Regions from separate parts of the Kinneretia sp. DJ1R-11 genome, predicted to be linked through region 2. Evidence: predicted binding sites of a transcription regulator. Region 2 holds the regulator's gene; the other holds the start of a gene.
What was found. Region 2 encodes HrcA, which represses chaperone genes, less so after heat shock. Its sites were predicted from a motif close to TTAGCACTCNNNNNNNNNGAGTGCTAA; they were not measured.
Positions count from the first base shown of each region.

Region 1: the regulator HrcA is predicted to act here: its motif matches at 1,407-1,433, upstream of rpoH (RNA polymerase sigma factor RpoH).

Region 1 covers NZ_JAJIRR010000008.1:61,846-65,243, reverse strand. The annotation lists gene ychF (redox-regulated ATPase YchF) at 1-574, shown strand, start outside; gene LNV23_RS14410 (chemotaxis protein CheW) at 813-1,319, shown strand; gene rpoH (RNA polymerase sigma factor RpoH) at 1,480-2,400, shown strand; gene LNV23_RS14400 (SCO family protein) at 2,473-3,093, opposite strand; gene cyoE (heme o synthase) at 3,116-3,398, opposite strand, start outside.
Region 2 covers NZ_JAJIRR010000014.1:84,096-87,493, reverse strand. The annotation lists gene LNV23_RS20000 (DNA cytosine methyltransferase) at 1-117, shown strand, start outside; partial or broken gene LNV23_RS24120 (very short patch repair endonuclease) at 134-283, shown strand; gene LNV23_RS24115 (hypothetical protein) at 286-567, shown strand; tRNA gene LNV23_RS19995 (tRNA-Ile) at 676-752, opposite strand; gene hrcA (heat-inducible transcriptional repressor HrcA) at 943-1,962, opposite strand; gene LNV23_RS19985 (NAD kinase) at 2,031-2,906, shown strand; gene recN (DNA repair protein RecN) at 2,910-3,398, shown strand, end outside.

The DNA.
Region 1 (3,398 bases), on a different contig from region 2:
CGAAGCCAAGCCAGTGCGCACCATCGACTTCAGCAAGGAAGAGTTGGTGCTGCTCAAGCCCCTGTGCCTGATCACCGCCAAGCCGGCCATGTTCGTGGCCAATGTTTCGGAAGACGGTTTTGAGAACAACCCATTCCTGGATCGCCTGAAGGAATATGCCGCCGCCCAGAACGGCCCGGTGGTGGCCATCTGCGCCAAGACCGAGGCTGAACTGTCGGAAATGAGCGATGAAGACCGCGCCATGTTCTTGTCCGAGATGGGCCAGGACGAGCCGGGCCTGAACCGCCTGATCCGCGCGGGCTTCAGCCTGCTGGGCCTGCAGACCTACTTCACGGCTGGCGTCAAGGAAGTGCGCGCGTGGACCATCCACAAGGGCGACACCGGCCCGCAAGCCGCCGGCGTGATCCACACCGACTTCGAACGTGGCTACATCCGCGCCCAGACCATCGCCTATGAAGACTTCATCACCTACAAGGGTGAGCAAGGCGCCAAAGACGCCGGCAAGATGCGCGCCGAGGGCAAGGAATACGTGGTCAAAGACGGCGACGTGCTGAACTTCCTGTTCAACGTCTGATCGAACGGCAGCACACGCCGAACGCGGCCGATCTGGACCGCCCGCTCCGACAGGCCCCGCTACAGCGGGGCTTTTTTTCGTGCCTTCGCCGGCCGCTTTGGGCGACCATGGGGGAAATTACCCGGCCAGGCGGCGGCAGATCGATGGATGACGCGGCGCACAATGGCTGCAAAATGGCCTCACGAAGTTACCTTTGCCCGGCCCTCCCCGCCTCAACCGCAGACAAGCCCACCGATCCATGAGCTCTAACGAACTGGTTCCCGCCTCTGGCGCACAAGCCCTGCAGCCCACCGGCCAAACCCGGCATGACACCCAGCAATTCCTGACCTTCCGCATCGGCGGTGAGGAATACGGCATCGACATCCTGCGTGTGCAGGAAATCCGTTCCTATGAACCGCCCACGCGCGTCGCCCATTCGCCCAGCTTCATCAAGGGCGTGGTCAATCTGCGCGGCGTCATCGTGCCCATCGTCGACTTGCGCATGCGCCTGGGCCAGACAGGCGAATACAACGCCTTCACCGTGGTGATCGTGCTCAATGTGGCGCAGCGCATCGTCGGCGTGGTGGTCGATTCGGTGTCGGACGTGTTGGAGCTGAAAGCCGAGGAGATCAAGCCCCGGCCCGAGGTGGCGGCCGCACTCGATGCCCGTTTCATCACCGGCCTGGGCAAGATCGGCGACCGCATGCTGATCCTGCTCGACATTGACACCATGGTCGTGAGCCCGGATTTCGGTCTGCTGGACTGAGTTCCCCTGAAATTTCTCGCGCCAAGTTAGCGAGCGCACTCGCTGAGAGCCCCGTGAATCGATGGTTTCTGGAATAGCCCCAGACGATTGGCACTCACTTCAAGGGAGTGCTAATATTGCTTCCAAGGAACCGAAGTGGTTCGGCTTGCGAAAGAAAGCGATGACTTTGTCTACACCCACTGCTTTGACGGTACGCGACCCTTGGGCGCTGGTGCCCTCTTTGGGCAATCTGGATGCATACATCTCCGCCGTCAACCGCCTGCCCCTGCTGACCCCGGAAGAGGAAAGCTCGGCTGCTCGCCGCCTGCGCGAAAGCGGAGACCTCGAGGCCGCAGGCCGCTTGGTGCTTTCGCACTTGCGCCTGGTGGTGTCGATCTCGCGCCAGTACATGGGCTATGGCCTGCCCCAGGGCGACCTGATCCAGGAAGGCAATGTCGGCCTGATGAAGGCCGTCAAGCGCTACGACCCTGACCAAGGCGTGCGTCTGGTCAGCTATGCCATGCACTGGATCAAGGCCGAGATCCACGAATACGTGCTGCGCAACTGGCGCATGGTCAAGGTCGCCACGACCAAGGCCCAGCGCAAGCTGTTCTTCAATCTGCGCTCGATGAAGCACAGCATGAAGGAAGACCAGGCCGACGACCAGACCCACCGCAACAGCCTCAGCGAAGCGCAGCTGGCCCATGTGGCCCGCGAGCTGAACGTCAAGCCGGAAGAAGTGCTGGAAATGGAAACCCGCATGTCCGGTGGCGATGTGGCGCTTGAGCCGCAAAGCGACGAGGACGGCGAGAGCTTTGCTCCCATCGCCTATCTGGCGGATGAAAGCCAGGAGCCGACCCGGGTGCTGGAAGCCCAGGCCCGCGATGCGCTGGCCGGCGACGGCATCAGCCGCGCTCTGGAGGCGCTGGACGAGCGCAGCCGTCGCATCGTCGAGGAGCGCTGGCTCAAGGTCAACGACGACTCCTCGGGGGGCATGACACTGCATGAGCTGGCAGCCGAATACGGCGTCAGCGCCGAACGGATTCGCCAGATCGAAGTGGCGGCCATGAAAAAGATGCGCAAGGCGCTGACTCCGGCCTGATCGGGCGCAGCCACTGCAAAAACAAACGGCCCCTCGCGGGGCCGTTTTTCATGGTGAATCCGTCTGCGCGGATCAGCCCTTTTCGGCCAGCAGCATCTTGATGTCGTCGGTCAAGGCCTGTGCACCCGAGCCATAGCGCGAGAACACCCGCACCCGTCCTTGGGTGTCAAAGATGAAGCTGGCGGCTGTGTGGTCCATGGTGTAAGTCTCGGCCGTCTTACCTGGCACCTTGGCGAAGTAGACCTTGAACTCCTTGGCGGCAGCCTTGACCTGCTCCTCGCTGCCGCGCAAGGCCACGAAGCTCGGGTCGAAGCTGGCGAGATAAGCCTTCAACAAGACGGCGGTGTCGCGCTCGGGATCGACTGAGACGAAGATGCCCTGAACCCGATCGCCATCAGCTCCAAGTGAGCGTTTGACCTCGGCCAACTCAGCCATGGTGGTCGGGCAGACATCGGGGCATTGTGTGTAGCCGAAGAACACCACCAGCACCTTGCCCTTGAAGTCCGCCAGGCTGCGGTTGCGGCCATCCAGATCGGGCAGGTTCAGGCTGCGCGCATATTCGGCCCCCGTCAGGTCCACACCTTTGAACACCGGCCGGCTGCCTGCGCCCAAGCCCAGTTGATCGCAAGCGACCAGACTGCCCGCTAACAACGCGCCCACAGACAAACGTAGCAGAGCGCGTTTGGAACACATCGGTTTCATCTCTCGGGTCCGTTCAAGGCAGCAGGTAGTGATCAAGCAAGAGCGCCGCGAACAAGAGCGACAGATGCCAGATGGAAAAGCGGAAGGTGGAGCGCGCCAGTTCGTCGGAATACTCACGCCAGAGCTGCCAGGCGTAGGCGCAAAAACCCAGGCCCAGGGCCAGGGCGCTGATGAGATAGATCCAGCCGCTCATGCCGGTCAGGAAAGGCAAGAGCGTGGCCGCCAACAGAATCCAGGTATAGAGAAAGATCTGCAGCCGGGTGTACTCACCGCCATGGGTGACAGGCAGCATGGGC
Region 2 (3,398 bases):
TTTGTGGTCGACGCGGCCAACCCGCCTAGCCGCACAGGCCTTCAGAAGTGGATCGGCGATGCCGTGCCTCCGCTGCTCGGCTACGCCGCGACCTTGCCGCTAATGGTTCGGATGTAGCCCCCCCCCCTCGGGCATGGACACTCTCTCGCCCGAACGCCGGTCCGAGCTGATGAAGCGTGTGCGGCGTTCGGACACGAGCCCAGAGGTCCCGCTACGCAAGGCGCTCCACCGACTGGGCTTTCGATACCTCATCGGCGATAAGCGCCTTCCAGCCCCCCCCCAGATCTGGTTTTCCCAAAATACAAGGCCGCCGTGTTCGTACACGGCTGTTTTTGGCATGGCCACGACTGCAGGCAAGGCCGCACGCCGAGTACCAACGTGGGCTACTGGACGTCCAAAATTGAGGACAACCGCGCAAGTGACGCGCGCAAAGCGCAAGCGTTGCGCGACCTGGGGTGGCGAGTTTTCACCGTTTGGGAATGCGAGCTGAAGGCGAAATCACTGACAGCATCGGTCACCAACCTGTCTGCCGCATTGGCCAGGGCGCACTTCAAGCTCGCGAACTAACTCCGCCAGAGCGCCACCGAACCTACACGGGGTCCGATTCGGGGTCCGATCAGAACCGATTCCGCGCATCAATACGCACGTAAGCCATCGTCTTGAATGAAGAATTTTTGGTAGGCCGTGCAGGACTTGAACCTGCGACCAAAGGATTATGAGTCCTCTGCTCTAACCAACTGAGCTAACGGCCCCCGGGGACTTGCGACCCTTGGAGAACACGCCGGCATTGCACCGGCGAAGCCCACGATTGTATAGGTGGCGATGTAGATGAAGACTGGGCGCTGTGAATCGTGAGTCGTGAAACAGCCGGGCCTGCACTTGTTCACCCGTTCACCCTTTCACTCATTCACAGCGCACGCAGCGCCGCCCTCGCCCACTCCCTCACTTCTGCGACAACGCCTGACTCACCATCCTCGACGTGATGTCCACGATCTGGATCATGCGGTCGTAGGCCATGCGGGTGGGGCCGATGACGCCCAGGGTGCCGACGACCTGGCCGTTGACCTCGTAGGGCGAGGAGACGATGGACAGTTCTTCGAAGGGCACAACCTGGCTTTCGCCGCCGATGTAGATGCGCACGCCCTCGGCGCGGCTGGAGACATCGAGCAGGCGCATGAGCTGCGTCTTCTGCTCGAACATATCGAACAGGCGGCGCAGACTGCCCATATCGTTGGAGAAGTCTTGCACGGTGAGCAGATTACGCTCGCCGGAGATGATGACGCGCTCTTGCTCGTCGGCCATCGCCTCGGTGCCGGCCTGCACGGCCGCACTCATCAGGCCGGAGATTTCGCCGCGCAGCTGGTCCACTTCATTCTTGAGCCGCTCACGCACAGCCTCCAGGCTCAGGCCGGCATAGCTGGCGTTGAGGCGGTTGCTGGCCTCGGCCAGCTCGGACTGGCTGTGGTCTTGGGCGGTGAAGATGACGCGGTTCTGCACATCACCATCGGGCGAAACCATGATGACCAGCACCCGGCGTTCGCCCAGGCGCAGGAATTCGATGTGGTGGAAAACGCTGGGCTTGCGCGGCGCGGTGATCACGCCGACGAAATTGGACAGGCTGGACAGCAGGTGCGCAGCGCTGGCGATCACGCGCTGCGGCTGGTCGGGCTGGATCTGCGTCTCGATCGGCCGGTCGTCGGGCACCACCAGGCCGGGCTGGGCGGTCAGCATGGTGTCGACGAAAAGGCGGTAGCCGCGGGCAGTCGGGATGCGGCCAGCGCTGGTGTGGGGGCTGGCGATCAAGCCCAGCTCTTCCAGATCGGCCATCACATTGCGAATGGTAGCCGGGCTCAGCTCCAGACCGGAGGCTTTGGACAGCGTGCGGGAACCGACAGGTTGGCCGTCCGCGATATAGCGTTCGACCAGGGTTTTCAGAAGGGATTTGGATCGCTCGTCGAGCATGGCGCCATTGTAGGGACTGGCGCCGGCCTTCAGCGGACTGACATAGTGCTGTGGTGTAATTCTTCGCTATGGCCAAACGTTTCCAACATGTGGCAATCGTCGGCAAACACCAGGCCCGCGGCATTCGCCCGATTCTGGAGGAGATTGCCGATTTTCTGATGCGGCAAGGCCTCGATGTTTCCCTCGAAAGCGAGACCGCACTCAACACCGGCATGACGGCGTTTGAGTCCCTGACGACCGAGGAGTTGGGCACGCGCTGCGACCTGGCCATCGTCGTCGGCGGCGACGGCACCATGCTGGGCTTCGCCCGCGAGATGGCCCGCCATGGCACGCCCCTGGTCGGCATCAACCAGGGCCGCCTGGGCTTCATCACCGACATCTCGCTGGAAAAATTCCAGGAAGCGCTGGCGCCGATTCTGGACGGCGACTTCGAAACCGAGAAGCGCTCCATGCTGGAAGGCGCCGTCTGGCGCGACGGCGAAAGCATCTTTGAAGGCTTGGCCCTGAACGACGTGGTGGTCAGCCGCGGCGCCACCGCCAGCATGGTGGAGCTGCGCGTGGATGTGGGCGACGAGTTCGTGGCCAATATGCGGGCCGACGGCATCATCGTCGCCTCGCCCACCGGTTCTACCGCCTACGCGCTTTCGGCCGGCGGGCCCATCATGCACCCCAGCATCGGCGGCTGGCTGCTGGTGCCGATTGCTTCGCACACCTTGTCCAACCGACCCATCGTGCTGCCGGACACCGGCGAGGTGCGCATGGAGATCGTGGCCGGGCGCGACGCCAGCGTCAATTTCGATATGCAAAGCCTGGCCAGCCTGCTGCACGGCGACCGCATCACCGTGCGCCGCTCGGCCCACCAGGTCTGCTTCCTGCACCCCAAGGGCTGGAGCTATTACGCCACCCTGCGCCGCAAGCTGCGCTGGTACGAAGGGGTGAGCTGAACCATGTTGCGACGCCTGAGTCTGCGTGACTTCGTCATCGTGCCCGAGCTGGAGCTCGATTTCGGCGCCGGCTTCTCGGTGCTGACCGGCGAGACCGGGGCCGGCAAATCCATCTTGATCGACGCGCTGCAACTGGCCCTGGGCCAGCGCGGCGATGCCGGCGTGGTGCGCGAGGGCGCGGCGCGCGCCGAGATCTCGGCCGAGTTCGACTGCCCCGCCCATTTGACCGGCTGGCTGGACGAGGCCGGCTTTGAATCCGAAAGCGCCAGCCTGCTGCTGCGCCGTGTGATCGACAGCCAGGGCAAGAGCCGGGCCTGGATCAACGGCAGCGCCGCCACCATCAGCCAGCTGCGTGAGCTGGCCGACAGCCTGTTGGACATCCACGGCCAGCATGCCTGGCAAGGCCTGACCCGCCCGGCCTCGGTGCGCGCCCTGCTGGACAGTTATGCCGACTTGGACACCCGCCCCCTCGCCACTGCCTTCGCCGACTGG